Regions from separate parts of the Corynebacterium sp. NPDC060344 genome, predicted to be linked through region 1. Evidence: riboswitches for the same ligand, from Rfam matches in the RefSeq annotation. Region 1 holds a riboswitch; each other region holds the start of a gene.
The links. A riboswitch is a leader RNA that binds a small molecule or an ion and turns the genes downstream of it on or off. The one in region 1 is predicted to bind thiamine pyrophosphate.

Region 2: another riboswitch for thiamine pyrophosphate. It lies ahead of thiC (phosphomethylpyrimidine synthase ThiC); the one in region 1 lies ahead of ACFWGD_RS02525 (ECF transporter S component).
Region 3: another riboswitch for thiamine pyrophosphate. It lies ahead of thiD (bifunctional hydroxymethylpyrimidine kinase/phosphomethylpyrimidine kinase); the one in region 1 lies ahead of ACFWGD_RS02525 (ECF transporter S component).

The regions. Positions count from the first base shown of each region.
Region 1 covers NZ_JBHXCS010000001.1:565,226-574,899, reverse strand. The annotation lists gene ACFWGD_RS02555 (patatin family protein) at 1-537, opposite strand, end outside; gene ACFWGD_RS02550 (M18 family aminopeptidase) at 607-2,025, shown strand; gene ACFWGD_RS02545 (M20 family metallopeptidase) at 2,192-3,790, shown strand; gene ACFWGD_RS02540 (alpha-amylase family protein) at 3,845-5,119, shown strand; gene ACFWGD_RS02535 (hypothetical protein) at 5,224-5,460, opposite strand; gene ACFWGD_RS02530 (hypothetical protein) at 5,520-7,427, opposite strand; TPP riboswitch at 7,475-7,603, shown strand; gene ACFWGD_RS02525 (ECF transporter S component) at 7,604-8,239, shown strand; gene ACFWGD_RS02520 (ABC transporter ATP-binding protein) at 8,253-9,674, shown strand, end outside.
Region 2 covers NZ_JBHXCS010000004.1:238,896-248,569, forward strand. The annotation lists gene ACFWGD_RS07415 (DNA-directed RNA polymerase subunit beta') at 1-2,269, shown strand, start outside; gene ACFWGD_RS07420 (Na/Pi symporter) at 2,365-3,648, opposite strand; gene ACFWGD_RS07425 (DUF1707 domain-containing protein) at 3,816-4,526, opposite strand; gene ACFWGD_RS07430 (hypothetical protein) at 4,604-4,837, opposite strand; gene ACFWGD_RS07435 (hypothetical protein) at 5,004-5,285, opposite strand; gene ACFWGD_RS07440 (Na/Pi symporter) at 5,334-6,608, opposite strand; gene thiC (phosphomethylpyrimidine synthase ThiC) at 6,813-8,525, opposite strand; TPP riboswitch at 8,518-8,634, opposite strand; gene ACFWGD_RS07450 (LuxR C-terminal-related transcriptional regulator) at 8,798-9,674, shown strand, end outside.
Region 3 covers NZ_JBHXCS010000002.1:304,739-314,412, reverse strand. The annotation lists gene ACFWGD_RS04145 (S-(hydroxymethyl)mycothiol dehydrogenase) at 1-1,202, opposite strand, end outside; gene thiD (bifunctional hydroxymethylpyrimidine kinase/phosphomethylpyrimidine kinase) at 1,248-2,888, opposite strand; TPP riboswitch at 2,879-2,975, opposite strand; tRNA gene ACFWGD_RS04135 (tRNA-Asn) at 3,237-3,311, shown strand; gene ACFWGD_RS04130 (TetR/AcrR family transcriptional regulator) at 3,620-4,201, shown strand; gene ACFWGD_RS04125 (LiaF domain-containing protein) at 4,312-5,076, opposite strand; gene ACFWGD_RS04120 (PhoH family protein) at 5,373-6,737, shown strand; gene ACFWGD_RS04115 (flavin-containing monooxygenase) at 6,785-8,428, shown strand; gene ACFWGD_RS04110 (alpha/beta fold hydrolase) at 8,425-9,261, opposite strand; gene ACFWGD_RS04105 (ribokinase) at 9,364-9,674, opposite strand, start outside.

The sequences.
Region 1 (9,674 bases):
GGTCGACGATGCGCGCACGTACTTCATCAGCGTCTGCAGCGAGTCGACGTCGTCGCGGCCCCAGTAGACGTTGTCGCCGGTGTCGGCGCGGATGGCGCCGATGCGCATCTGCGCCGGTGACGCGAGGAAGTGCTCGAAGGGGTAGGGGTCGACGCCGGCGGTGTGGACCATCGGCGACTTCTCGTAGATCCACTCGGCGTTGAAGTAGCCGCGCCCGCGCAGGAAGCTGCCCCAGCCGCCGAACTCGGGGGTGTCGGTCATGCTGGTGAACGTCGACCTCGCGCGGGGGATGCTGCCGGAGAGGTAGTTGGCGGTCAGCGTCGCGCCGGCGGAGATGCCGCCGACCCAGCCGACGTCGACGCCGTGGCGCAGCAGCACCTCGATGCACGGGGCGGTGTAGGAGTTGCGCATGCCGCCGCCTTCGAGCACGAGGGCGACGTCGCCGGCGTCGATGCGGTGGGGCGCGGCGTCTTCCGTCCAGCCGCCGGCGCGGCGATCGCCGTCGGTTGCGGAGGTGTCGCGCGCGCGTTGTCCCATGGTGGGCCATGGTATCGGGGTTGTGGTGGGGTCGTGCCGGGATTGGTCGGGTTGGGCCATGATGGGTGCATGACTGCTTTTTCGCTTGACGACGACTCCTCCTCCACCTCCACCCCTCCTTCTCCCCGTGACGCGTGGGGGTCCGCCGGGGAGCATCTGGCGGATTTGATGGATTTCGTGGTGGCGTCGCCGAGTTCGTATCACGCGGCGGCGGAGGTGGCGCGGCGCCTGGAGGCCGCCGGCGCGACTCGTATCGAGGAAACCGACGCCTGGCCCTCCGCACCGGGCGCATATGTGCTGGTCCGCGGGGGAGCGGTCGTGGCGTGGGCGGTGCCCGGAGCCGATGGCGGCGTGAAGGATGGCGGAGCCGAGGGTGCCGCCGAGAGCGCCGCATTCCGCATCGTCGGGTCCCACACCGATTCGCCGGGCTTCCGCGTCAAGCCGAATCCGGATACGGGTGCGGCGGGGTATGCGCAGGTGGCGGTGGAGGTGTACGGCGGTCCGCTCATCGGCGCGTGGACGGATCGGGAGATCGAGTTCGCGGGTCGCGTCGTCACGCGCGATGGCCGCTCGCACTTGGCCCGCACGGGGCCGGTCGCGCGCATTCCGCAGCTGGCCATCCACCTCAACCGCGGGGTCAACGACCAGGGCCTGAAGCTGGACAAGCAGCTGCACACGACCCCGGTGATCGGCTATTCGGGGGATGCCCGCGCGTTCACCAGGATGCTCGCCGAATCGGTCACGGGCGAGGTGTCCGCCGACGACGTCGTCGCGTGGGACCTGATCACCTGCGACACGCAGCCGCCCCGCGCGTTCGGCGTCGGCGGCGAGTTCCTGGCGTGCGGTCGCCTGGACAATCTGCTCAGCGTCCACGCGTCGCTGGTGGCTTTCGAGCAGATGCTTCACGACGGCCCCTCCGCCGCCTCCGCAACCACGGCCGACATCCCGGTGTTCGTCGCCTTCGACCACGAGGAGGTCGGGTCGGCGTCGACGACGGGCGCGGCCGGCCCGCTTCTCGAGGACGTCCTGCGCCGCATCGCCGCGGCCGCCGGCGCCGACGAGGACGGCGTGCAGCGCATCTACCGCCGCTCGACGTGCATCTCCGCCGACGGCGCCCACGCCGTCCACCCGAACTACGCCGGCGAGCACGAGCCGGGGCATTGGCCGCTGCTCGACGCCGGCCCCGTGCTCAAGATCAACGCCAACCAGCGCTACGCCACCGACGCCGTCGGCCAGTCGATGTTCGAGCGGGTCACCAAGGCGGCCTCGAGGGCGACGGGGGAGACGATCCCCGTGCAGTACTTCGTCTCGTCCAACCAGAAGCCGTGCGGCTCGACGATCGGTCCGATCACCGCGACGCGGCTGGGCATCCCCACCGTCGACGTCGGCGCCGCGATGCTGTCCATGCACTCGCCGCGCGAAATGTGCGGCGTGAAGGATCCGTGGTGGCTCGCCCGCGTCATCGGCGCCTACTGGGCCGGCGCCTGACCCGGCCTCTTCGACCCCGGACACCGCCACAGGATCCCGTGAGTTGGTGGCACGCCCGGTTCGCCGCCGAATAGTCTCGGTGGCACGGCGATGACGGTCCACGGTGGCCGTCGTCAAGCACAAGCCCCAGCCCGCACAACCAGCCAGCAGACGAAGGACCCGCACCATGTCGGACCCCCGCACCCACGAAGGAATGGCCTTCGACCCCACCGCCGAACCCGGCGCCGGGCCCGCCGCGGCCTTCGACGTGCCGCTGAGCGAGATCATCGACTGGCGCAGGCACATCCACAAGAACCCCGAACTGAGCTTCCAGGAATACGGGACGGCCGACTTCATCGAGGGGCTGCTGGAGGAGTGGGGCATCGAGACCGGCCGGCTGACGCCGACGTCCGTGGTGGGCACGATCACCGGCACCGCCGGCGACCCCGCGACCGGCCGCACGATCGGCTACCGCGCCGACATCGACGCCCTGCCCATCAAGGAGGAGACGGGGCTGCACTTCGCGTCGCAGAACTCCGGCGTCATGCACGCCTGCGGCCACGACGTGCACACCGCCATGCTGCTCGGCACCGCACGGATCCTTCAGGACATGCGCGACCGGCTCCACGGGCGGGTCAAGCTCATGTTCCAGCACGCCGAGGAAATGCTGCCCGGCGGCGCGCGTGAACTCGTCGCCCATGGCGCCGCCGACGACCTCGACGAGGTCTATGCCTTCCACGTCGCCCCGCACCCCATCGGGCACGTGGGCATCTGCCGCGGGCGGGTGTCCACGATGTCGGGCATCGTGTCCATCTCCATCCGCGGCCGCGGCGGGCACTCGTCGAACCCGCAGCTGTCCGTCGACCCGGTGCTCGTGGCCAGCGAGGTGACGGTCATGCTCAACACCATCGTCAGCCGCAATCTCGACCCGAAGCACATGAACATCGTCAACGTCGGCTCGCTCCACGGCGGCGAGGCCGGCAACGTCATCCCCGACGAGGCGTGGCTGGAGGTGTCCATCCGCAGCGTCGACGAGGGGGATTGGGCGTCGATCTGCGGGCGCATCGAATCGCTGGTCAACGGCATCTGCCATGCCCACGGCGCCACCGCCGGCTTCGAGTGGCAGACGCCGTACCCGATGGTGGTCAACGCCGACCTGGCCAGCGACCGCGCCTGGCACGCCGCCACCCGCGCGATCGGCCCGGCCCGCGTCTTCGACGCCGACCCGTGGGCGCCGTCCGACGACTTCTCCTACTTCTCGCGCGAGGTGCCGGGCTGCTACATGTTCCTCGGCGGTGGCGGGCCGGAGAACGGCATGCCGTACTTCCTGCACAATTCGCGTTACGACGTCGCCGAGAGGGCCATGGGCGCCGGCGTGAAGGTGGAGGTGCAGATCGCCCTCGATGCGCTGGCACCCGGTCTGCCCGGGCCGCCGAAGCGCCCGCAGAACACCGGCGCCATGCCCGCGGCCGGGTCGATCCCGCCGCGCCCGGCGTCCCCGGGGCTGGGTGTGCCGGAGTCGAAGGCGGGGCAGCGGCGCGACCGCCGCGAATTCCACGAGGCCTCCGACTACACCGACGCCGAGCGCGCCCGCGTCGTCGAGGCCGCCGGCGACGCCGGGACCTTCGACGGGACGCCGGGCGGGCACGGGGATCATTCGGGGCATGGCGGCCACCCGGGCCACCCGGGGCACGGCGGGCACCCGGGGCATGGCGGCCACCGGCCGCACCTGTCCAACGACGCCGTGGGCCAGGCGTGGGAGGCGTCGGTCGACGGCAAGGAGTGAGCGGGCCGGTCGGGCCGGGACGCCGATGGCGGCGGTGATGGTAAACGTGGGAGCATGAGCGATTCCCACACCGCGCCCGACTGGCTCGAGCACGCGATCGGCTGGCACGTGTACCCGCTGGGCTTCACCGGCGCCCCCGTCCACGGCGACGATTCCACCGCGGCGATCGAGCCCGCGCCGGGCACCGCCCGCCTGGATCATCTGACCGGGTGGCTCGATTACGTGCAGGAGCTGGGGCTCAACGTGCTGCAGCTCGGCCCGGTCTTCGAGTCGGCGACGCACGGGTACGACACCCTCGATTACTTCCGCATCGATGAGCGCCTGGGCGATGACGCCGCGTTCGACCGCCTCATCGCCGCCGCCCACGAGCGCGGCATCAAGGTGCTCCTCGACGGCGTGTTCAACCACCTGTCCTCGCAGGCGCCGATGTTCCGCGAGGCGCTCGACGATCCCGATTCGGACGCCGCGAAGCTTTTCGACGTCGACCGTTCAGGCGAACAGCCCTCCGCCCCGTGCTTCGAGGGAAACCTGGATCTGGTCGAATTCGACCATCGCGCCCCGGAGACGGCGCAGTTCATCGAGTCGGTCATGCGCCACTGGCTCGAGCGCGGCGTCGACGGCTGGCGCCTCGATGCGGCCTACGCGGTCGACCCGGATTTCTGGTCCGGCGTGCTCGCCTCGGTGCGCGCGGACTTCCCGCACGCGTTCATCTACGGCGAGGTGATCCACGGCGACTACGTGGACATCGTGTCGCGGTCGACCATGGACTCGGTGACGGAGTACGAGCTGTGGAAGGCGACGTGGTCGGCGCTGAAGGAGCACAACTTCTACGAGCTGGAGTGGACGCTCGGCCGCCATGACGAGTTCCTCGGCTCGTTCGTGCCGGTGACGTTCATCGGCAACCACGACGTCACCCGGATCGCCTCCCAGGTGGGCCAGGACAAGACGGTGCTGGCGCTGGTGGTGCTCATGACCGTCGGCGGCATCCCGCTGATCTACTACGGCGACGAGCAGGGATACTCCGGCGTCAAGGAGGAGCGCTTCGGCGGCGACGATCAGGTCCGCCCCGCCTTCCCGGCGACGCCGGACGAGCTGTCCGGCCTGGGCGCATGGGTGCACAACGCCTATCAGCAGCTCATCGCGCTGCGGCGCCGCCACCCGTGGCTGCACCGGGCGAAGGCCACGGTCACGGCCATCGCCAACGAGCGCATCACCTACGAAGTCGCCGGCGACGGCAACGTGCTGACCATCGACCTGGAGGTCACGGGCAAGCCGTCGGCGGAGATCCGCGACGGCGAGAACGTGGAATTCCGCTACCCGCGCCCCTAGGCATGGCCGGGACGGTCTGACCGGGGAGGCCTGACCCGGAGGCGGCCGAACCGGGTGGCCGTGAACTCGGCCGGGGCGGGTAGCGGAATGGAGGGGGAGTGCCCCTACTGCGCGGCCGGTTCCTGAACGGTGCCCTCGGCGCCGCCCGTGCCGTTGGCGTCGGCGTTTTCCGAGGTGGTGGCGCCGGAGGTGGCGGCATCGCCGTTCTCGAACGTGGCGGTCGGGTTCTCCAGGTCCGTGACCTTGACGTCCGACGGGTTCTCGTTCGGGGGCGAGCAGGCGACCAGGGCGGCTGCGGCGATGGCGGTGGCGGCGACGGCACCGACGAGGCGGTTGCGCATGGAGGGACTCCTTAAAACGGCATCACGAATGAAATTCTCACCGTCATCGTAGTTGATTCTCAGCCGGCGGCGGGAACCAGTGGTCCCATCGCCCCCGAACCGACGCACACCGATGTGCCCTCCGGTGCACCCGAGACGTCGAGGCGCAGCGTGTTGCCGCCGCCGGACACCGACACCCAGCGGGTTCGCAGATCGCCGTCGACGTCGGCGACGGTCGATCCGGCCATGGTCTGCTCCGGGGTCTCGAAGGGGTTCGGCAGGCTCAGCCGCAGCTGCGCCGGCGCCGAGGAGATGGCGTTGAGCTCGATGACCCAGTCGCCGAGCTTCGCGATGTCGCGCAGCGGGATCTCCGCCGTCGCCGTGCCATCGGGGCCGGCGACGATCTGCGTGCCGCACGACTCCACCTCGCCCTGGCCGATGCGGGTGATCTCGGCGACGTGGGCGGGGACGAGGGCTCCGGCGTCGTCGAACATGCGGGGCTCGTCGGTGACCCGGCCGAACGTCGGGCGCTGGGGGAGATCGCGGAAGACCTGCGAGTACATGTTCTTCGGGTAGGCCACCGGCAGCAGCACCTCGTAGGGCACCGGCTGGTCGAGGATCACCGGCGCATTCTCGCCCTGCGCGGCGGCCGACTCCAGCGACTGCCGGGCGGTGGTCAACCACTCGCCGGTGCCGTCGTCGTCCCATGCTCCGCGGTAGCCGTTGACCGAAATCGCCGAGGACACCAGCAGGACGCCGGCCAGCGCGAGGACGCCGAAGCGCGACCGCGCCGGCAGGGGCCGGACCCGGTCGGACCACGATGCGGCCAGCGCGAAGCCGATGACGATGGCCGAATCACCGTAGTAGTGCAGCGTGCGGGCCAGAACGTCGGAGGTGTGGTCGCCCGAGCGCATCAGCGTCACCGACAGCAGGACCACCGTCAGGTAGCCGGCGGCGATGACCCACGGCAGCCAGGCTCGGTAGTCGCGCCCGATGGTCACGGCCATGGTCAGCAGCACCAGCACGGCGCCGACGCTGACCAACCCTGCCGGCGCATCGGCCCACGGCTGGCTCGGCGCCCAGCGGTCCCAGAACCACGGGCCGCCGGCCAGGCCGGCCAGCACCTGGCCGAGGCCGTTGAAGAACAGCTCCGAATGCGGCTTCGACGACGCCTCGCCCGCATCGGCGAGGGCGGTCAGCGAATAGAACAGCGCCCACGCGCCGGTGACCAGTCCCAGCGACAGCCACAGTGCGCGGGCCCGCAGCAGGGTCTCGGCGATGGCGCGGCGCTCCATGTAGGCCACGGCGATGGTGATGGCCAACGCGACGGGCGCGACGGCGAGGGCCTTTTCGAAGAAGCCCAGGGCCACGATCAGCCCGACCGTGGCGGCGGCCACGGCGCGGCCGGAGATCGTCCGCTCCTGGCGCAGGCTCGCGCGGATGGCCAGCGCCGTGATGCCGGCCAGCGCCAGCTGCATGGGCAGGGCATTGGCGGCGGCCGACCACCACGTCGAGCCGGGCAGCGTCAGCGGCGTCCACGCCACCAGCGCCAGTGCCGCAAGCGCCTGCCACGACCGGCCGGCGATGTAGCGCAGCGCCCGGGCGACGACGACGGTCACCGCGACCTGCCCGATCAGCATCAGCGCCGCAGGCAACCACCAGTGCCACGGCGCGATCTGGTTGGCCGCCGCCTGGAGGATGAACGCCAGCGGCGCCAGGTGCCCGTCGTGCGGCTGCAGGAAGTAGTCCGGCGTCCACCAGTCGGCGTCGGCGGCGGAGCCGACGATGATGAAGTCGTCCCAGTAGAACGTCCGCCCCGACAGCACCCACGCCCGGCCGAGGGCCTGGACCGCCACGATGGCGCCGACTAGCGCCAGCCACGTCGACCGGGCGATGCGCGGCTCGGGGGCTTCCGGCTGCTCGGTCGCCTCGGGCGCCTCGTGCGCGCCGTGCGCCTCGACGGTCTGGTCCGGGTGTTGACTGCTCATAATTTCCCAACTTTAGGGCGGGTCCGTGAGGTGGGGTACCATTCGGTCGAAATGCGCACGGGAGTCCCGGCGGTCGAGCAGACCACGTGGGGCTGAGAGGAGGGCGCGGCCTGCCGCCCTCGACCGTAGGAACCTGTCCGGATCATGCCGGCGAAGGAAGCGACGGAGGCTCGACCATGTCCAGCAGTCACACGAATGACCGCACCCGCACCAAGAACCGCAACCGCCCGAAGAAGGGGTGGCGGATCATCGACATCGTCACCGCCGCGGTGCTGGGCGTCGCGGTCGGACTGATCTTCGTGGTGTGGAACATCGTCGGCGGCGCCTGGTTCACGGCGGCCGATGCGCTGACGCCGGGCCTCGGCGGGCTCGTCGTCGGGCCGTGGCTGCTGGGCGGCATCATTGGCGGGCTGGTCATCCGCAAGCCGGGTGCCGCGCTGTTCGTCGAGGTCATCGCGGCAACGGTGTCGGCGTTGATCGGCAATCAGTGGGGCATTTCCACGCTGTATTCCGGCCTGGCGCAGGGCCTCGGCGCGGAGCTGATTTTCCTGCTGTTCGCCTACCGCCGTTTCACCGCGCCGGTGGCCATGCTCGCCGGTGCCGCCGCCGGTGCGGGCGCGTTCATCCTCGAGCTGTTCACGTCGGGCAATCTGGCGCGCACGTGGCAGTTCAACTCGATTTACCTCACCTGCCTGCTCATCTCGGGCGCGGTGCTGGCCGGCCTGGTCGGCTGGCTGCTGGTGCGCGCGCTGGCGGGCACGGGTGCGCTGGATCGCTTCGCCGCGGGCCGCGAGCGCCGCGGCGAGGTCTAGCCCGGCAGCCGCGATGGCATTCATTTCCGCGAGCGGTTTCGGGTGGCGGCATGCGGGGCGCCGCAGGGCCGCGCTTTCCGACGTCGACCTCCACATCGAGGAGGGCGAAAAGGTCCTCCTGCTGGGCCCGTCCGGTGCGGGCAAGTCGACGCTGCTCGCCGCGATCGCCGGGGTGCTCGGCGATGACGAGGACGGCGAGGACGCCGGCACGCTCCTCGTCGACGGCGACGATCCCGCCGGGGTGCGCGGCGTCGTCGGACTGGTGCTGCAGGATCCGGAGAGCCAGGTCATCTCCGCCCGCGTCGGCGACGACGTCGCCTTCGGAGCCGAGAATCTGGGCGTGCCCCGCGACGAAATTTGGCGGCGCGTCCGCCGCGCCCTCGATCTGGTCGGCCTCGACGTGCCGCTGGATCATCCGACGGCGAAGTTGTCGGGCGGCCAGAAGCAGCGCCTGGCCCTGGCCGGGGTGCTGGCGATGGGCGCGCGGGTGATCTGCCTCGATGAGCCAACCGCCAACATCGATCCGGAGGGCGTGCCGCAGCTGCGCGACGCCGCCATCCGCGCCGCCGACGCGACGGGCGCGACGCTCATCGTCGTCGAGCACCGCGTCGACGCCTGGGTCGATCATGTCGACCGCGTCCTCGTACTCGATGCGGCCGGTTCTGCCACCTCCGGTACCTCAACCACCGCAGCCCCTTCCGCCACCTCCGGTTCCACCGTCATCGCCGATGGCCCGCCCGCCAAGATCCTCGCCCGCCACGGCGATTTCCTCCGCGACGCGGGCGTGTGGCTGCCGGGTGCGCCTCCGCAGGTGGGCGACGCCGCGCCGGTGCCCGCGTCGGCGACGGCGGCGCTGCTTTTCGACGACCTCGCCGTCGGATACGGCCGCAGCGCCGACCCCGTCCGCCGCGGGATCACCGCGGCGGTGCCGCTGGCGGCGTCGACGTGCATCGTGGGGCCCAACGGCTCCGGCAAGTCCACGCTGGCGCTGACGATGGGAGGGCTGCTGGACCCGGTGTCGGGTGCGGTCATCGCCTCCGACGAGATCGCCCGCGGCGCCGGCCCGGACCCCATGAAGTGGACGTCGAAGCAGTTGGCGCAGCGCATCGGCAGCGTGTTCCAGGCGCCGGAGCACCAGTTCGTCACTCCGACCGTGCGCGAGGAACTCGAGCTCGGCCCGACGCTGCTCAAGGATCCCGCCGGCGCCGAGCGCGTCGACGAGCTCCTCGAGCGCCTGCGCCTGGCGCACCTGGCCGGGGCGAATCCGTTCACCCTGTCGGGCGGGGAGAAGCGCCGGCTGTCGGTGGCCACCGTCCTGTCGACGGCCCCGTCGATGGTCATCCTCGACGAACCGACCTTCGGCCAGGACCGCCGCACCTTCGCGGAGCTGCTGCGCATGCTGCGCAGGCTCGTCGATGACGGCGTCACGGTCGTG
Region 2 (9,674 bases), on a different contig from region 1:
GTCGCCGGCGTCCGGCAAGCCGCTGGCCATGCCGCGACTGGACATGGTCACCGGCCTGTACTTCCTGACGCTGGAGAAGCCGGAGCTGCCGGGCGCCCACGCCGGCGCCACCGAGGACGCGCCGGAGCAGGGCATCTACGCCTCCCCGGCCGAGGCCATCATGGCGTACGACCGCGGCGCCATCGGCCTGCAGACCCCGATCAAGGTGCGCATCTCGCACCTGCGCCCGCCGGCCGACATCGAGGCGGAGCACTTCGCCGACGGTTGGGACAAGGGCCAGATCTGGACCGCCAACACCACCCTGGGCCGCGTGATGTTCAACGAGCTGCTGCCGTGGAACTACCCGTACGTCGAGGGCGTCATGGCCAAGAAGCCGCAGGCGGCGATCATCAACGACCTCGCGTCGAAGTACCCGATGATCACGGTCGCGCAGACCGTCGACAAGCTCAAGGACGCGGGCTTCTACTGGGCCACGCGTTCCGGCGTCACCATCGCCATGTCCGACGTGCTCGTCCTTCCGAACAAGAAGGAGATCCTCGACTCCTACGAGCAGAAGGCCGACACGATCGAGAAAAAGTTCCGCCGCGGCAAGCTGTCGTCCGCGGAGCGCCACGAGTCGCTGGTCAACCTGTGGAAGGCCGCGACCGCGGAGGTCGGCGAGAAGGTCGAGGGCCTGTACCCCGACGACAACCCGATCCCGATGATCGTGAAGTCCGGCGCCGCCGGCAACATGGGCCAGATCCACTCGCTGGCCGGCATGAAGGGCATGGTCACCAACCCGCGCGGCGAGTACATCACGCGCCCGATCAAGACCTCGTTCCGCGAGGGCCTGTCGGTGCTGGAGTACTTCAACAACTCGCACGGTTCCCGCAAGGGCCTGGCCGACACCGCCCTGCGCACCGCCGACTCGGGCTACCTGACCCGTCGTCTGGTCGACGTCGCGCAGGACGTCATCGTCCGCGAAGAGGACTGTGGCGCCACCGCCGGCGTGGACGTCGAGATCGGCGAGCACGTCATCGGCGCCGACGGCCAGCCGACCGGCGAGCTGCGCCGCGCGCAGTACGCCGAGACCTCGGCGATCGCCCGCTACCTGGCGGCCCCGGTCGTCGACGCCGACGGCAACGAGATCCTGCCGGTGGGCACCGATCTGCGCGACGAGGAGATCACCGATCTGCTCTCCCGCGGCATCGACACCGTCAAGGTCCGTTCCGTGCTGACCTGCAACACGCCGACCGGCGTCTGCGCCACCTGCTACGGCCGTTCCATGGCCACCGGCAAGATGGTCGACATCGGCGAGGCCGTGGGCATCGTCGCCGCGCAGTCCATCGGCGAGCCGGGCACCCAGCTGACCATGCGCACGTTCCACCAGGGCGGCGTCGGCGGCGACATCACCGGCGGTCTGCCCCGAGTCCAGGAGCTGTTCGAGGCCCGCGTGCCCAAGAACCGCGCCCCGCTGGCCACGGCCACCGGCCGCGTGCGCCTGGAGGAGGACGACCACTTCTTCACGCTGACCATCATCCCGGACGACGGTTCGGACGAGGTCGTCTTCGACAAGCTGTCGAAGCGCCAGGGCCTCGCCGAGATCACCGTCGACGGCCGCCGCCGCGCCATCCGCGACGGCGACACCGTGGAGATGGGCTCGCAGCTGATGAAGGGCGCCGCCGACCCGCACGAGGTCCTGCGCATCCGCGGCCGCCGCGGCGTGCAGCGCCACCTGATCGAGGAAGTCCAGTCGGTCTACCGCGATCAGGGCGTGGCCATCCACGACAAGCACATCGAGGTCATCGTCCGCCAGATGCTGCGCCGCGTCACCGTCATCGACTCGGGTTCGACCGAGTTCCTGCCGGGTTCGCTGGTGGAGCACGCGGAGGCCGTGGCCGCGTCGCGCCAGGCCGTCGCCGAGGGCGGCAAGGCCATCCAGATGCGCCTGGAGATCATGGGCATCACGAAGGCTTCGCTGGCCACGGATTCGTGGCTGTCGGCCGCCTCCTTCCAGGAGACGACCCGCGTGCTCACGGATGCGGCGATCAACAAGCGCTCCGACAAGCTGATCGGCTTGAAGGAGAACGTGATCATCGGCAAGCTGATCCCGGCCGGCACGGGCATCTCCCGCTACCGCAACATCGCGGTGGAGCCGACGGAGGAGGCCGCCCGCCAGGCCGCCGCCCCGTTCGCCTCCCTGGGCGAGGGCTTCTACGGCCCGGAGGACACCTACGCCGAGCCGACCGGTCGCGCCGTCCCGCTGGACGACATCCCGTACGACCAGTAGGCCCGCGCACCGCGGTCGAGGGCCCGGCCACCGCTTCCTTTCGGGGGAGCGGTGGCCGGGCCCTTTCGCGTCTCTGCTTTACGACGGCCCGGCCGTCACGTGAGCAGCGCGAAGATGAGGATGGCCAGTCCGGGGACGGCGAAGAAGGCGCTGCCGATCCAGCCGATGGCGATGAACTTGTTGCGCGCCGCGTGCTTCGCGATGAACTCCGACGCCGTGACGGGGACGCTGCGCAGCAGCGGCAGGACGAAGATGAGCAGGATGCCGGCAAGGTTGAAGCACAGGTGCACCAGCGCCATGACCAGCGCGAGGCGGGCGCCGTCACCGGTGACGGCCAGCGCCGCGATGATGGCGGTGAAGGTGGTGCCGACATTGGCGCCCAGCGTGAGCGGGTAGATCTGCCTGGTGGTCAGCGTGCCGGCTCCGGCGAAGGGCACCATCACCGAGGTGGTCACCGAGGACGACTGCGTGGCCATGGTCGCTGCGAAGCCCGCGCCGATGGCGGTGGCCGGTCGGCCGTCGACGGCCTTGACCAGCATCCGGCGCGCGCGCCCGACCATGAGGATCTTGAGGATCTTGCCCAGCCACGACACCGCAAGGAAGATCAGGCCGACGCCCAGGGTGATTGTGACCGCGCCCATGATCGCCTCGTTGCCCGGGATCATGCCGGTCAGGCCTTCGGTGCCGATGACGTCGACGACCGGATCGGTGAGCGCACCGAGGACGTCCGCCTCGCCGGGATCGGGGAGCACGGTGCCGTAGAGGAGGTCGGCAAGGAATTCGGCGGTGTGCTGCAGCGGGGAGAAGAGCAGCTCCAGCGGCAGGAGCACGACGATGGCGAGGATGTTGAAGAAGTCGTTGACCGTCGTCGCGGCGAAGGCCCGGCGGAACTCCTCGCGGCGGTCGATGTGGCCGAGCGAGGCGATGCTGCCGGTCACCGAGGTGCCGACGTTGGCGCCCATGATCATGGGGATGCCGACCTCCAGGGGGACGGCGCCTGCGCCGACTGCCGTGACCACCAGGGCTGTCGTCGTCGACGAGGACTGGATCAGCGAGGTTGCCAGGATGCCGACGAATACCGCGATGAGGGGATTGCCCGCGAAAGAGAACAGAGATTCCGCGGAGTCTTCGCCAAGTGCCGCGAAGCCATCTCCGATGAGGCCGATGGCGACGATGAGCATGTACAGGCACGCCGGGACCAGCAACCACAGGCCCCAGTCCGGGATCCTGCCCAGGATCCGCGCGTCCTTGCGCGCCTCTTCGCCGCGATCGATCGACTCGTCGGGGTGGTCGGTGTCGGAGTCGTTGTCGGTGGAGGTGTCGGTGTCGGTGTCGGCGTCGGTCGCGGTCGACGTGTTCGCGATGGCATCGGAGGTCATCGGGGCTCCTGCGCCGAGCCTTCGGGTGTTCGGCCCGGCGGGGTCGTGGGCGGCGTGGGCGGTGGTGTCGCCTTCCACGATGAAACACGGACGCGGAGAGCAGGTGTACCGGCGTTGACCGGCGGGTAAACAGTGCGACAACTCTGTCGCGGGGAGGGGAACCGACCTTAGCGCAGCTCGCGGCGGTCGCCGCGGGGGACGCGGTGAACGTCGACGCCGCCCATGAGGGCGAGGCCGGTGACGCGCACGCGTGGGGCATCGGGCGGGAGGTCGTGGCCGGAGATGACCACGTCGCGGGAGTCGGAGGAACCGAAGCCGCCCATGAGGCCCGTGCCCTGGACGGTGAGGCGGATGTCCTCGGGGACGATGATCTGGATGCCGCCCATGACGGCGATGGCGACGATCTCGGTTTCCGGGGCTTCGAAGCGGGCCCGGCGCAGGTCGAGTTCCACGCCGCCCATGAGGGCGATGGAGTGGTGGGTCGGCGGGCAGATCCAGTCGCCGTCCTGGCCGGCGCCGAACATGATGGCCACGGACAGGCGGGACCCGCCGGGTTCGCCGGTGACGTGCGCCTTGGACACTGCGGCGAGGTCGCGCGACGACGGGGCGTCGTGGGGGACGACCCCGTTCGGCGCGGGGTTGGCGGGGAGGGAGGAATTGGCAGAGCCGCCGATCACCGCCCAGGGATCGGGGACGAGATCGGCGAGGGGATCGGCGAGTTCGTCGCGGGTGCGCGCGGACCACGCGCGGTGGGTGCGCTCGTCGAACTCGGTGAGGTCGATCTGGCCGCGGGCGAGGGCGTTCGACAGTTCGTCGGCCACCCGCCCGCGCTCGTCATCGGTGGCGCGCAGCGGTCGCGGGTCGTCGGAGGCGTTCATGCCCCCGACTGTAGGCAGTTCGGGCGGCGGCGGCAGGTCCAGGTGGCGGGATCAGGCGGCGGGATCAGGCGGCAGGATCAGGCCGCGACGGCCGGCGCGGAGAACTCGTCGCGCAGCACGCGGCCGAATTCGCGCCAGGAGCCCTTCGTGCGGGCCCAATCGTCGGGCAGGACCTGGAGCTGTGCGACGAAGAGCGCGTGGCGCTGGCCGTCGGAAAGCTCTGCGGTGAGCGACGGCGAGTTGCCGCGGCGCTCGGGGTTCTCGTGGACGTCATCGAACATGGCGGTCACCTCTTGGCTCGTGTCGGGCATGCGCGGGGCGCATGCGATGTCGGTCACACCGGATAACCGGGTTAGCGGATCAAGCTACAGGCTAGCGAAGGTAAACGCAAAGTTAACGGAAATTGAACGCCCCTCCGCGTGTCGTGGAGGGGCGTTCGGGATCGTGCAGGTCGGCGCAGGTCGGCGCAGGTCTTCTCTAGTCGGCGTGCTTCGCGGCGGCGCGGGTTTCGCGCTCCTCGCGGATGACGTCGCGGAGGATCTTGATGATGTTGCGCCAGCTTCCCTCGAACGTGGAGATGTCGTCGGGCAGGGCGTCGATCTGCTCGTGGCGCTGCTCGCTGCGGCGTTCGGCGAGCTCGGCGCGGATCGCGTGGATGTTGCGCTCGGCGTCGGAGAGCATCTTCTCCAGATCGTCGATGCTCGCCGCATCTAGTTCGTCGGGCCGTGCGGGCGCCGGATTGGTGGCGGGATCGGTCATGGTGGCTCCTAGGGGATCGACGGCGGGGTGCGCGGGTAGCTTCCGCGGCTACGTGAACAGGACCTTGATGAGGATCGCGAGCACCGGGATGATGATGAAGACCGTCATGACCCAGGCCACGGCGTAGATCTTGCGCTCGGCGGCCACGCGGGCCAGCGTCTCCGCGCCCACCAGCGGCAGGCTGCGCAGGAACGGCAGCCCGTAGATGATGAGGATGCCGAAGACGTTGAACAGCGTGTGCACCAGCGCGATGGTCAACGCGAGCTTCGCGCCGTCGCCGGTGACCGCCATCGCGGCGATGAGCGCGGTGACCGTGGTGCCCACGTTCGCGCCCAGGGTCAGCGGGTAGATCTGGCGGGTGGTCAGCGCGCCGGAACCGGCGAACGGGACCATGACCGACGTGGTCACCGACGAGGACTGCACGGCGACGGTCACCAGCATGCCGGCGCCCATCGCGGTCAGCGGGTGGCCGCCGACGGACTTCTCCAGGATCGCCTTGGCCTTGCCGACCATGATCAGCTGCAGGATCTTGCCCAGCCACGAGACGGCGAAGAAGATCATGGCCACGCCGAGGAGGATGGTCAGGGTGCCGGCGACGACGTCGGAGCCCGGCAGCATGCCCATCAGGCCGTCCATGCCCAGCACGTCGACGACGGGATCGGTGAGCGTGCCCACGAAGTCCGCCTGGCCCGGATCGGGCAGGACCGTGCCGAACAGCTGGCCCGACACCCACTCGGCGCTGCGCTGGATCGGGTGGAAGAAGATCTCCAGCGGCAGCAGGATGATGACGGCGAAGAGATTGAAGAAGTCGTGCACCGTCGATGCGGCGAACGCCCGGCGGAACTCGTCCTTGTGGCCGGCGTGGCCGAAGGAGGCCAGCGTATTGGTCACGGAGGTGCCGATGTTGGCGCCCATGATCATGGGCACCGCGACCTCGATCGGCAGCGCGCCGGCGCCGACCGCGGTGACCACCAGAGTCGTCGTGGTCGACGACGACTGGATGATCGCCGTGGCCAGCACGCCGACGAACAGCGCGATGAACGGGTTGGTGGCGAAGTCGAAGAGGCCCTCCGCGGCATCCTTGCCCAGGCCCTTGAAGCCGTCGCCGATGACGCCGATGGCGACGATCAGCATGTAGAGGGTGCCGATGGCCAGCAGCGTCAGCGCCCAGTTGGGCAGGCGGCGCAGGCCATGGGGGACGTCGCTGGCGACGGTGCCGCCGTCCGTGCCATTGGTGGGGCCGTCCGGCCCGTCCGAGAGTCGGTCGGCCATCGCGGTGGCCGAAGCGGTGGCGTCATCGCCCGGGTGGCGGGGAGTCGTCATCGATGCTCGATTCTGTTCGTGCCGGCCGTGCCCTCTTCGTGGGAGAGCGGGGCCGTGTGCGCGGGTCGCGCGACTGGCAAGTGCCTGCGCAGTGTCGCCCCCGAAGGTGTCCCGATAAAGGAATAAAGGTGAACGGAAGGTAAACAAACGCTGATCGGCAGCGTGAGACGCGCCTCAATGCCGGTGCCGCGGTTCGGGTGCCGCCTACTCCGCCGACAGCGGCAGATACACCCGGCCGCCGGCGGCGCCGAACTCCTCGGACTTCTCGGCCATGCCGGCTTCGATCGCCTCGACGGTCTCCAGCCCGTGCTCCTTCGCGTAGTCGCGCACGTCCTGCGAGATGCGCATGGAGCAGAACTTCGGGCCGCACATCGAGCAGAAGTGCGCGGTCTTCGCGGGCTCGGCCGGCAGGGTCTCGTCGTGGTAGTCCAGCGCCGTGTCCGGATCCAGCGCCAGGGCGAACTGGTCGTGCCAGCGGAATTCGAAGCGCGCCTTCGACAGGGCGTCGTCGCGCTCCTGCGCCAGCGGCAGCCCCTTGGCCAGGTCCGCCGAGTGCGCGGCGATCTTGTACGTGATCACGCCGACCTTGACGTCGTCGCGGTTGGGCAGCCCCAGGTGCTCCTTGGGCGTGACGTAGCACAGCATCGCCGTGCCGGCCTGCGCGATCATCGCCGCGCCTATAGCGGAGGTGATGTGGTCGTAGCCGGGCGCGATGTCGGTGGCCAGCGGGCCCAGGGTGTAGAACGGGGCCTCCTCGCACAGCTCCTCCTCGAGCCGGACGTTCTCCGCGATCTTGTGCATGGGCACGTGGCCGGGCCCCTCGATCATCACCTGCACGCCGCGGGACTTGGCGATCTTCGTCAGCTCGCCGAGCGTCCGCAGCTCCGCGAACTGCGCCTCATCGTTGGCGTCGGCGATGGAACCCGGGCGCAGGCCGTCGCCAAGCGAGAAGGTGATGTCGTACTTCGCGAAAATGTCGCACAGCTCCGCGAAATTCTCGTACAGGAAGGACTCGCGGTGGTGGGCCAGGCACCACGCCGCCATGATCGACCCGCCGCGCGAGACGATGCCCGTCACGCGGTTGGCGGCCAGCGGCACGTAGCGCAGCAGCACGCCGGCGTGGACGGTCATGTAGTCGACGCCCTGCTCGGCCTGCTCGATGACGGTGTCGCGGTAAATCTCCCACGTCAGCTTCGCGGGGTCGCCGTTGACCTTCTCCAGCGCCTGGTAGATGGGCACGGTGCCCACGGGCACGGGGGAGTTGCGCAGGATCCACTCGCGGGTCTCGTGGATGTCGGCGCCGGTGGACAGGTCCATGATCGTGTCGGCTCCCCAGCGGGTGGCCCACACCATCTTCTCCACCTCCTCCGCGATGGACGAGGTGACCACGGAATTGCCGATGTTCGCGTTGACCTTCACCGCGAACTTCTTGCCGATGATCATCGGCTCCAGCTCCGGGTGCTTCCTGTTCGCGCAGATCACGGCGCGCCCGGCGGCGACCTCGGAGCGCACGAGCTCCGCCTCGACGCCCTCGCGGGCGGCGATGAACGCCATCTCCGGGGTCACGATCCCCGCGCGGGCCCAGGCCAGCTGGGTCGACGCCTTCAGGTCGGGGCTTTGCGACGACGCCGGGGCGGGCGCAGGGGTCGGCCACGAGTCCCTGGTCTTCGGCAGTCCGCCGTGCAGATCCGGGTCCGCATCGGTTTCGGTGTACGGGCCGGAGGTGTCGTAGGCATCGAAATGCGTGCCATCGGTGAGGTTGATCCGGCGGGCGGGGATGCGCAGGACGGCATCCTCCGAGCCGAAGGGCGATCCGTCGAACATGACATCGTCGTAAAGCTTCTCGGAACGGTAGATCGGGCCGGTGGTGACCTGGTCCCGGGCCTCGTCCATGGGGTTCACGGCAGGCTTCGCCATGGTGGTCCTTTCCTACGCCGGCATTACCCGGACAGGTTCGAACGGTCGGCATCCGCATTCCCGATGCCCTCTCAGCGCCGGTTCGGTAGGCGCTCCCGTGGGAAGTATTCGGTTGTGGGCATCGATCGTACCCGACGCGAAAGTGCCGGAGCGGCCAGGGACGTCGGCTATGATGTTTCGGAAACGAAGCCGAATGGGGCACCGCCGCGCCGGCGATGGGGGAGCGGGCGGCGGACGAGGAAGATGACGAGGAAGATGAGGAGGATGCGCCGATGCCGCACAACCGGCCGCGGGACCGCGACCTGGCCAAGCAGCTGGTGCGGGAGCTGCGCAGGGACGCGGACCTGCCGGTGGTCTTCCTCGGCATCGGCGGGCAGGGCGGCGTGACCATCGGCGACGGGGTCGGGCTGCGCTCCGACGGGGTGCGCGGTCTCACGGTCACCCCCGGCGAAGGACTCGGCGGGCGCGTGCTGCGCGATCGGCGGCCGGCGGTCGTCGCGGACTATGAAGCCGCGCGGACCATCACCGACAGTTACCGCGAGCACGTGCACAACGAGGGCCTCGGTCCCGTCATGGCCGTGCCGATCTTGTCCACCGTCGGCGAAACGCGGATGGTCCTCTATGGCGCGCACCGCGAGAAGTTCGACTTCGGCGACCGGATCCGGTCGGTGGCCATGCGCTTGGCGGCGAAGGCCGGCACCGAGCTGCGCATCCGCGACGAGGTCGACCGTCGCATCGGCATGGCGCAGCGCAGCACCGCGGAGATCCGCGAGGCGGGGGAGGGGCCCGGGGCCTCCGATCTGGAACGATTGCGCGAACTGCACGCCGACCTGCGCGCCATCGCCGCGACGACGGCCGACGGAGAGGCGCGCGACAAGCTGCTCGCGGCCTCCGGCGGGCTGGCGGCGATGCTGTTCCCCGGTGCCGGTGCCGGGGGCGGGGCTGGTGCGGGTGGCGGCATTGGTGTTGGGGAGGGGGTTGGTGGCGTTGGCGGCGCGGTGGCGGAAGGTGGCGCCGGCAGTGCGGAGGCGCCCGCGTTGACCGCCCGGGAGCTCGACGTGCTGGCGCAGGTCGCGCTGGGGTGCACGAATGCGGAGGCGGCGGCGCGGTTGTCGCTGAGCGCCGAAACGGTCAAGGCCTACCTGCGCA
Region 3 (9,674 bases), on a different contig from region 1:
ACCACGGACCGCAGGACCTTGCCGGCCCGCATGGTGTCGAAGGCTTCCTCGACGTCGCCGAGGCCGATGCGCTCGGTGACGAAGCCGTCGAGGGGCAGGCGGTCGTTGAGCGACAGGTCGACGAGCATGGGGAAGTCGCGCTCCGGCAGGCAGTCGCCGTACCAGCTGGACTTCAGCGAGCCGCCGCGGCCGAAGACGTCGAGCAGCGGCACCTCGAGCTTCATGGACGGCGATGGCACGCCCACGAGCACGACGCGGCCGGCGAGGTCGCGCGCGTAGAACGCCTGGACGTAGGTCTCGGGGCGGCCGACCGCGTCGATGACGACGTCGGCTCCGAAGCCCCCGGTCAGCTCCTGGATTCGCTTGACGACGGGATCGTCCTCGCCCGTGGCGTCCGGGGCCGTGGCGCCGAGGTCCTTGGCGTTGATGGTCTCGGTGGCGCCGAAGTCGCGGGCGGTGGCGAGCTTGTCGTCGGAGACGTCGACGGCGATGATCGTCGTCGCGCCCGCCAGCTTCGCTCCGGCGATGGCGGCCGTGCCGACGCCGCCGCAGCCGATGACGGCGACGGATTCGCCGCGGGTGACTTCGCCGGTGTTGATCGCGGCGCCGATGCCGGCCATGACGCCACAGCCCAGCAGGCCCGCGACGGCGGGGTCGGCGGACGGGTCGACCTTGGTGCACTGGCCCTCGTGGACCAGCGTCGCGTCGGAGAAGGCGCCGATGCCCAGGGCGGGGGTCAGCTCGGTGCCGTCGGCAAGCGTCATGGGCTTGGAGGCGTTGTGCGTGGCGAAGCAGTACTTCGGCTCGCCCTTCTTGCAGGCGCGGCACTGGCCGCACACCGCGCGCCAGTTGAGCACGACGAAATCGCCGACCTCGACGTGCGTGACCGCCTCGCCGACCTCGGAGACGACGCCTGCGGCCTCGTGGCCGAGGAGGAAGGGGTAGTCGTCGTTGATGTCGCCGTCGCGGTAGGCCAGGTCGGTGTGGCAGACGCCGCAGGCCTGGACGTCGACGATGACGTCATTGGGGCCCGGGGCGGGGATGACGACGTCGACCATCTCCACCGGGGCGCCCTTCGAGCGGGCGATGATGCCGCGGACGGTGCGGTGGGCGCCGGAGGTGGCGTCGGCTGCGGAGTCGGCGGCGGAATCAGAGGCGGGCCGGGTCTGGTTCGGGTTCTGGTTCGCGGAGTAGTCGGTCATGCCTCCCAGGGTAGGGAGACTCGCCCGTCGCCGCCGCGAGCCCGCTCAGCGGCGCAGGGGATCGGCGAAGAATTCGACTTCGTGCCACGACGACAGGCGGAACGCCCGGTCCATCGCAGCCCGCTCGGTCGTCGTGGCGGTGGTGGCGTAGCGCGAGCAGATGTCGATGGCCTTGTTGGTGTCGGCGTCGAAGGCGTCGTCGGCGTACGTGTCCAGCCAGCGGGAGTACGGGTGGGCGTCGTGGTTCCGGGCGATCAACCGGTGCCCGATGTCGCGGTAGAGCCAGAAGCAGGGCAGCACCGCCGCGATGAGTTCGCCGTAGGAGCCGCGCGCGGCGGTGGCGACGAGATGATCGACGTAGGCGCGGGTCACCGGCGAGGCCTCGATGGTGCCCGCGTTCCCCGCGTTACCGGAGTTCCCTGGGTTCCCTGCATTCCCCGCGTAGCCCGCGCCGGCGTCGTCGCCGAGATAGCTGCGGTGCAGTTCCATCTCCCCGGCGATGGCGCCGTGGGCGGCGTAGGCCCAGAACATCTGCTCGTCTTGGTTGGGGGCCAGTGCCGATGCCGCGGCCAGCGCGCGGGAGTAGCCGTTGAGGTACATCGCGTCCTGGGCGAGGTAGAAGCGGAAGGCCTCTTCCGGCAGTGACCCGGAGGCCAGTCCCTTGATGAAGTCCAGCCCGTCGATCGCCTCGCGCAGGTCGGCGATGGATTCCCACCACTGGTCGGCGATCATCGCCGCATCGGGGGACAGGCCGCGCTCCCACAGCTGGGCGAAGTGGTGGATGGGGCCGTGGCCCTGTCCCACCTCGAGCTCGTCGGCGTGGCGCAGCGAGGCGGTCATCCACGACTTGGCCACCGCGACGGCGCGCACGGGGTCGCCGGTCCGCGGCCACAGTGCGGCGATGGCCGCGGAGATGGAGCAGCCGGTGCCGTGGGTGTTGGTGGTGTCGACGCGCGGCCCGGTGAATCGTTCGGCGGTCCCGTCGGGGCGGACGAGGGCGTCGATGACGACGTCGTCGCTGAGGTGGCCGCCCTTGGCCAGCACCAGGACGTCGTGTTCGGCGGCGACCTTGTGGGCCTGGTCGAGGGCTTCGCCGGGTGTGGTCGCCGGTTCGGTGCCGGCCAGGACGGCCAGCTCCGGGATGTTCGGGGTGACCAGGTCGACGTGGTGGAGCAGGTCGCTCATCGCCGCCTCGGCGTCGGGCTGCAGCAGGCGGTCGCCGGAGGTGGCGACCATCACGGGATCGAGGACGACGATCGGCGTCTCCTCGCCCCGCCGAAGGGCGTCGAGCCAGTCGATGACTTCGGCGATGATCGCGGCGTCGAAAAGCATGCCGATCTTCACCGCATCGATGGCGACGTCATCCGACACCGCGTCGAGCTGCGACCGGAGGAACTCGACCGGGGGCACGTGGATGTCGCGCACCCCGGTGGTGTTCTGGCTGACCAGCGCCGTGACCGCGCCCATGCCGTAGGCGCCGTGGGCGGAAAACGCCTTGAGGTCGGCCTGCAGGCCCGCGCCGCCGCTCGGGTCGGTGCCGGCGATGGACAGCACCCGCGGGATGCGGCCTTCGCGCGACGCGCCGCAGCTGACGCAGCCGGCGCTCCATTCGTCGGGGAACTGCGAGTACGCGGCCCCGGTGGAAAGCGGGCTGTGGTCGTGCGCAGTCGCATGGGCGTCGGCCATGGCAACATCCTTCCGCCGGCGTTAACCGGATCAAGTTCGGCGGGTGTGTTCTCAGCCCGGTCCGCCCGGGCACCCCGTGTTGCGCGTCACGTTAGCAAAGGTTCCGGATCTGCTTTGCGACGTCCCACCGCACTCGTGCAGAAGCCCCCGGCATGGTCCGGCCGCAGTCCCGCCGCGGTCGCCGGGCAGCCGTGAAAATGTCCGGCCGCGGTCCGGCCGCAGTCCCGCCGCAGTCGCGGGACAGCCTCGCCCCGGTGTGCCCGATTTCGGTGCTGGCCTGCGGATTTGGCGTCCATATGCGATCTGGGTAGAGTAATGATCCGTCGCACGGAGACGTGCCGCAGACTTTCCTCCATAGCTCAATGGCAGAGCATTCGACTGTTAATCGAAGGGTTGCTGGTTCGAGTCCAGCTGGAGGAGCCATTAAGGCGGGCCAGGGAATTTTTTCCCTGGCCCGCTTCGTCGTGCGCGGTCCGGGATGCGGGAATAATGCGGGAATAATGCGGGCATCGGCGTTGGCCGGTGCCCGTTTCTTTCTTGATTCAGCGAAAGTGAATACCGGTAATTTCCGCATAAAGCCCATTTCAGCCCCGTGGGGTAAGGCGGGTTCGACCTGGCTAGACCGTTCGGTATGTTTGACTTTGTTATTGCGCCATGGGTGCAAGTTCTATTTGGATTGGTGATTAACCGCCGTCCAATCGGATCGAAGGGTGTATCGGTTGTCCGGTCGAATGTCCGTTGACCAGCGGCGCGCGAGCCTCGTGGAGGCCGCGTTGGAGATCGCGATCGAAGACGGCGTGGGTGCGGTCACGACGAGGAACGTCTGCAGTCGGGCCAACGCCCACCTGAGCGTCTTCCACTACTGCTTCTCCGGGAAGGGGGAGCTGGTCGGCCTGATGATCCGCCGGACGCTGTCGAACCTCACCGGCGGCTTCGTCCACGACGGCGTCGACGACGTCGCCAGCCTCATCCGCCATGCCCACCGCCTGCTGGCGACGCACTGGGACGAGGCCTTCACCCTCTATGAGCTCGTGGTCGCGTCGGCGCGGGTGGAGCACGGCAGCGAGAACCCGCCGAAGTACTTCGCCGGCTTCGCCGACGGCATGGAGATGCTCCTGGCCCTGTACGCCGAACGCGATGGGTACGCGTGGGCGCCGGGCACTCGCGCCGTGTCGGAATTGATCGTCACCTTCCTCGGCGGCGCCGGCGTCGGGTGGGTTTCCGATCACGTCAGCACCCCGAGCGAGAGCAGCTCCGAGGACCTCCTCGACGTGTTCATCACCATGATCGAGGGGCTCAAGGTCCCCGCCTGATCTCCGGCCCGGCGGCGCTCCAATCCCGGCCCTCCTTGCCCCGCCTCCCTCTTTCCCCGCCTCCCTCTTTCCCCGGCTCCCTTTTTTCCGGCTGCCCCTTTCCCCGGGGCTCAGCGATCGCGGATGGTCAGGTCGCTCATCAGGAGAATGCCGTCGATGACGACGGTGAGGCCGTTGGCCGGTGCCGATTCCGATGCCTTGATCTTGACTTCGCCGAGAATCACGGTCGTGTCATCGATGATGGTCGTCCCCGGCGGCACGATGATGGTCGTTTCCGACATCGCGGACTGGAAGTCCAGCACGATCCGATCGGACGGCCAATCCGCCTCGCGCAGGTCCAGCTTCACGTCGCCGAACACTCCCCACCAGGTGGTGGTGGCCTTCGGAGCCCATCGGCCGCGCATCTTCCTGTCGGAGAACAGCGCGGCGCGGCCATCCTGGCGCTCCGATTCCGGGGTGTTGCCCACCAGCTCGGCACCGGTTGAGCCCGCGCCCGCGCCCGAGGCCGAGCCCGAACCTCTGCGCGCAACGTCGCCGCCGGGCCCACCCGTGTGCGCGATGTCGCCACCGTGCGCTCCACGCGGTCGGTACGGGTCGGGCTGGCGGTACGGATTGCCGGAATGCGCCGTGCCCAGGGGATCCGGGCCGGGCGCCGCGCCGGACGGGCGGGCCGCCTCGATCCGCTCGAGCCGCCCGGCGATGGCGTCGAGCTCGGGCGATTCGTCGTCGCACCCCGCATCCCACACGCGGGCGCACAGGTCGTCGTAGTCCCCGATGCTCAGCTCGCCGCGGCCGACGGCGACCTCCAGCCGCGACTGCAAACGGTCTCGCCGCGAGTTCGGCGATTCCCCGGGATCATGGGCGGAACGTGTCATGGGCCCAAAGTACCCACATTCGCATGCCCCCGACAGTGGTTGCCGTGGCGGTGGACGGGGCGTCGTAAAGCAACCGACCTGCGGTGACGGAGTCGTGGCCGGGATTTAACGGAAACTTCATCTTCCAACCATGTGATTTCCATTCCCGTTACCTACTCTGGCGCTTGTCCGGCAGGGGGAAGCTGCCGGACGGAACAGGAGCCACGTTGCGTACCACGACCGCGACCACTGACCGAACCCCTCTGATCCGGGACGGGGAGGTGGTGGACGCGGGCGCGACGACGCGCGGCGGCACCATCGCCCACCCGCGAACCACAGGCGGGGCCGACGACGCCGGGCACGAGGGCACGGCCCTGCGCACCTACGTGCTGGACACGTCCGTGCTGTTGTCCGACCCGCACGCGCTGCGGAAATTCGCCGAGCACTCCGTCGTGCTGCCTCTGGTGGTGATCAACGAGCTGGAGGCCAAGCGCAACCACCCGGAGCTGGGCTGGTTCGCCCGGACGGCGCTGCGGCAGCTGGAGGAGCTGCGGCACCGCCACGAACGCCTCGACCTGCCGGTGCCCGCCAACGATGACGGCGGAACCCTGCAGGTCGAGCTCAATCACACGGACCCGTCGGTATTGCCGGCGGGTTTTCGCAATGATGCCAACGACCACCGCATCCTCGCCTGCGCCCTGAATTTCCGGGCGGAGGGCCACGAGACGGTGCTGGTGACCAAGGACATCCCGCTGCGCGTCAAGGCCGGTGCGGTGGGGCTTCCCGCCGACGAGTACCACGCGCAGGATGTGGTGGTCACCGGGTACACGGGGCTGGCGGAGGTCGGCGTCGCGTCGGAGGACATCGACGCGCTGTTCCGCAATGGCTTCGTGCAGCTTCGCGACGATGCCGTCACCGGGAAGGGCGAGCCGGCCCGGGAGCTGCCGGTGCATTGCGGCGTGCAGTTGACGGCGGGCACGCAGTCGGCGCTGGGGCGCATCCTGCCGGGCGGGGGAGTCCGCCTGGTCCGCGGCGATGCGGAGGCCTTCGGTCTGCGGGGCCGGTCGGCGGAGCAGCGCATCGCGCTGGATCTGCTTCTCGACGACGAGGTGGGAATCGTCTCGCTCGGTGGCCGCGCCGGCACCGGCAAGTCCGCGCTGGCGTTGTGCGCCGGCCTGGAGGCGGTGATGGAGCACGGCAAGCACCGCAAGATCGTGGTGTTCCGCCCGCTCTACGCCGTGGGCGGCCAGAATCTGGGGTACCTGCCGGGGTCGGAGAGCGAGAAGATGAACCCGTGGGCCCAGGCGGTGTTCGACACGCTGGAGGGGCTGGTCAGCCCGAACGTCATGGAGGAAATCCAGGCCCGCGACATGCTCGAGGTGCTGCCGTTGACGCACATCCGCGGCCGCAGCCTGCACGACTGCTACGTCATCGTCGATGAGGCGCAGTCGCTGGAGCGAAACGTCCTGCTCACCGTGCTGTCGCGGCTGGGCGCCAATTCGAGGGTGGTGCTCACCCACGATGTCGCCCAGCGCGACAATCTGCGGGTGGGCAGGCATGACGGTGTGGCGGCGATCATCGAGAAGCTCAAGGGCAATGACCTGTTCGGGCACGTGACGCTGCAGCGGTCCGAGCGTTCGCGCATCGCCGAGCTGGTGACCACCCTGCTCGAGGAGGGCTGACGGCAAAACCCTCCCGGCGCGGCGGCGCGGGCGCTATCGTTCGGGCCATGAACGATATGGCGAAAGAAACTGCGGCCGGTTCGGTCCGCGAGACCGGGGTCCTCATCATCGGTGCGGGCTTTTCCGGCCTCGCCGCCGGTACCCGCCTGCTGCGCGAGGGCGTCGAGGATTTCCAGATCATCGACCGCGGCAACGAGGTCGGCGGCACGTGGCGCGACAACACCTACCCGGGTGCGGCGTGCGACGTGCCCAGCCACCTGTACTCCCTGTCGTTCGCGCAGGACTTCGACTGGTCGCGCAGTTTCGGCACCCAGCCAGAGATCGCGGATTACCAGCGCAGCGTCGCCGTCGAGCAGGGCCTGTATCCGTACATCCGGTTCCGCACGGAGATGGTCGACGCGCGGTGGGACGACGCGGCGGGCCGGTGGCTGGTGACCACGCGCGAGCTCGCGCATCCGCTTGACGACGCCGACGCCCGCACCATCGTCGCCTCCTCCGGGGAGACGGCGGACAAGGTGTTCGGCGGTGGCTCGGGCGGAGGCTCCGGGGAGGATTCCGGCGAGCCGGGCACGGTGACGTGGTCGGCGCGCGAGCTGGTCCTCGGCGTCGGCGCCCTGTGCGAGCCGCGCCTGCCGGCCATCGAGGGCATCGAGGATTTCGCCGGGACGATCTTCCATTCGGCCCGGTGGGACCATGACGCGGATCTGCGCGGCAAGCGCGTCGCGGTGATCGGCACGGGCGCGTCGGCGATCCAGATCATCCCGAAGATCGCGCCGACCGTCGGCCATCTGGACGTGTACCAGCGCACGGCGCCCTACGTGATCCCGCGGCTGGACCGTTCCTACTTCGGGTGGGAGCGCGCGGCGCTGCGCTCGGTGCCGGGGCTGCGCAAGGTCGTGCGCGCCCAGGACTGGTTCTTCCGCGAACTGCAGGTCCCGGGCCTGACCAAGAACGAGAACTTCATGGCCCCCATCAAGGCCGCGGCGCTGGGCCTGCTGCGCGTGCAGGTGCGCGACAAGGAGCTGCGCGAGAAGCTCACGCCGAAGTTTACCATCGGCTGCAAGCGGATGCTCATCTCCAACACGTACTTCCCGGCCATCGCGCGCGACAACGTCGACCTGGTCACCGATCCGATCCAGCGCGTCAACGCGCATTCGATCACCACCGCCGACGGCACCGAGCGCCCGATCGACGTGCTGATCGTGTGCACGGGCTTCCATGTCACCGATTCCCCGACGTTCGAGCTGGTCCACGGCCGCGACGGCGAGTCGCTGGCGCAGATGTGGGGCCGCGAGGGGATGTCCGCCCACAAGGGCACGACGGTCCACGGCTTCCCGAACCTCTCGGTGCTGATGGGGCCGGCCACGGGCCTGGGCCATTCGTCGATGATCTACATGATCGAGTCGCAGGTGAACTACTTCATGGAGATGCTCAAGACCAAGCGCCGCCACGGCGCCGACGTCGCCGAGGTCTCCTCGCGCGCGCAGGGCGAATGGAACGACTGGATCCGGGAGCGTCTGCCGGAGACTGTGTGGGTGACCGGCTGCGGTTCCTGGTACCTCGACGATCACGGCAACGCGCCTGCGGTGTGGCCCAGCTGGACGTGGAAGTACCGAGCGAAGACGAAGAAGTTCGACGCCTCGTCCTACGACCTGCGCGTCGCCCGGCCCGAACTGGAGCCGAGCCGCTAGATTCCTGTGCCGCGGCGGATGCAGGCGGCGATGGTCGCGCCGTCGTCGACCATCGGCACGTGGCCCAGGCCCGGCAGCAGGTGCAGCGGGACGTCGGGCAGCACGTCGAAGTGGCGCTTCCAGCCGCGCATCAGCGTCAGGTCCGTCGTCCCCCAGTAGATCGACTGCGGCGCGCCGGAGACGTCGGGGGAGTAGGTGAAGTCGGCGCGCAGGCCGTGGTCGATGACCGTGTTGCCGAGCATGTTCTTCGCATCGCGGGCGACGGCCTCGGGCTTGAGGCGCCACGGCTTCGACGAGAACATGCCGAACATCGCGGTGCGCCCGATGCCGGTCTTCGCCAGCACCGGCAGTGCCGGGCCCAGCGCCCGGCCGATGGCGCGCAGCGCCAGGAACTGCGCGACCGTGCGGCGCTGGTCCCACGGGCCGTGGAAGAACCCGGCCGGATTGAACGCCGTGGCCGACGCCGCCAGCCCGCGCCGTGCCAGCTCCAGCGCGAAATACCCGCCCAGCGAATTGCCCGCCACGTGGGGCAGTTCCCCGTCCCGCGACACCTCGCGCAGGAATGCGGAGAGGTCGTCGATCATGCGCTCGCCGACTTCGTCGTCAAGCGAATCGGGATCCGGGGTCTCGCCGTGGCCCGGCAAATCGATGGCCACCACGCGGAAGTGATCCACGAGGCCGGGCAAAACGTCGTCCCAGGCGTGGCGCGAATGGCAGATGCCGTGGATGAGCACCAGCGTCGGGCCCTCGCCGTGGATCGAGTGGGCGATGGTCGACGGAGGGGTGTCGCGGGCGGCGTCGCCCGCGGAGCCGAGATCGGGGTTCTGCGTCATGCGCAACAGGCTATTGCAGACGAAACGACGCTGCCGGGGAATGCAGTGGAATTCAGGGCAGCACGGCGGAATGCGGTGGAAACTCCGCCGCAGGTCGACCGCCTACTCGCCCTTGGTGGTCTCGGCGAGCGGGCGGCGCGCGGGGAAGTCGGGGGCGGCGATGGTGGCCAGCAGGGTGTCGTGGTCGGCGTAGGACGACGTCGCGCCCAGCGACCGGACGGCCAGCGACCCGGCGGCCGTGCCCAGGGCGATGGCGCGTTCGGCGCTGCCGCCGCGGGCCAGCTCGGCGGCGATGGTGCCGGCGAAGGCGTCGCCGGCGCCGGTGGTGTCCACGATCTCCTCGGCGGGCACGGTCAGCGACGGCTGGTGCCAGACGATGCCGTCGCCGCCGTCGACCTCGGCGCGGGCGTAGA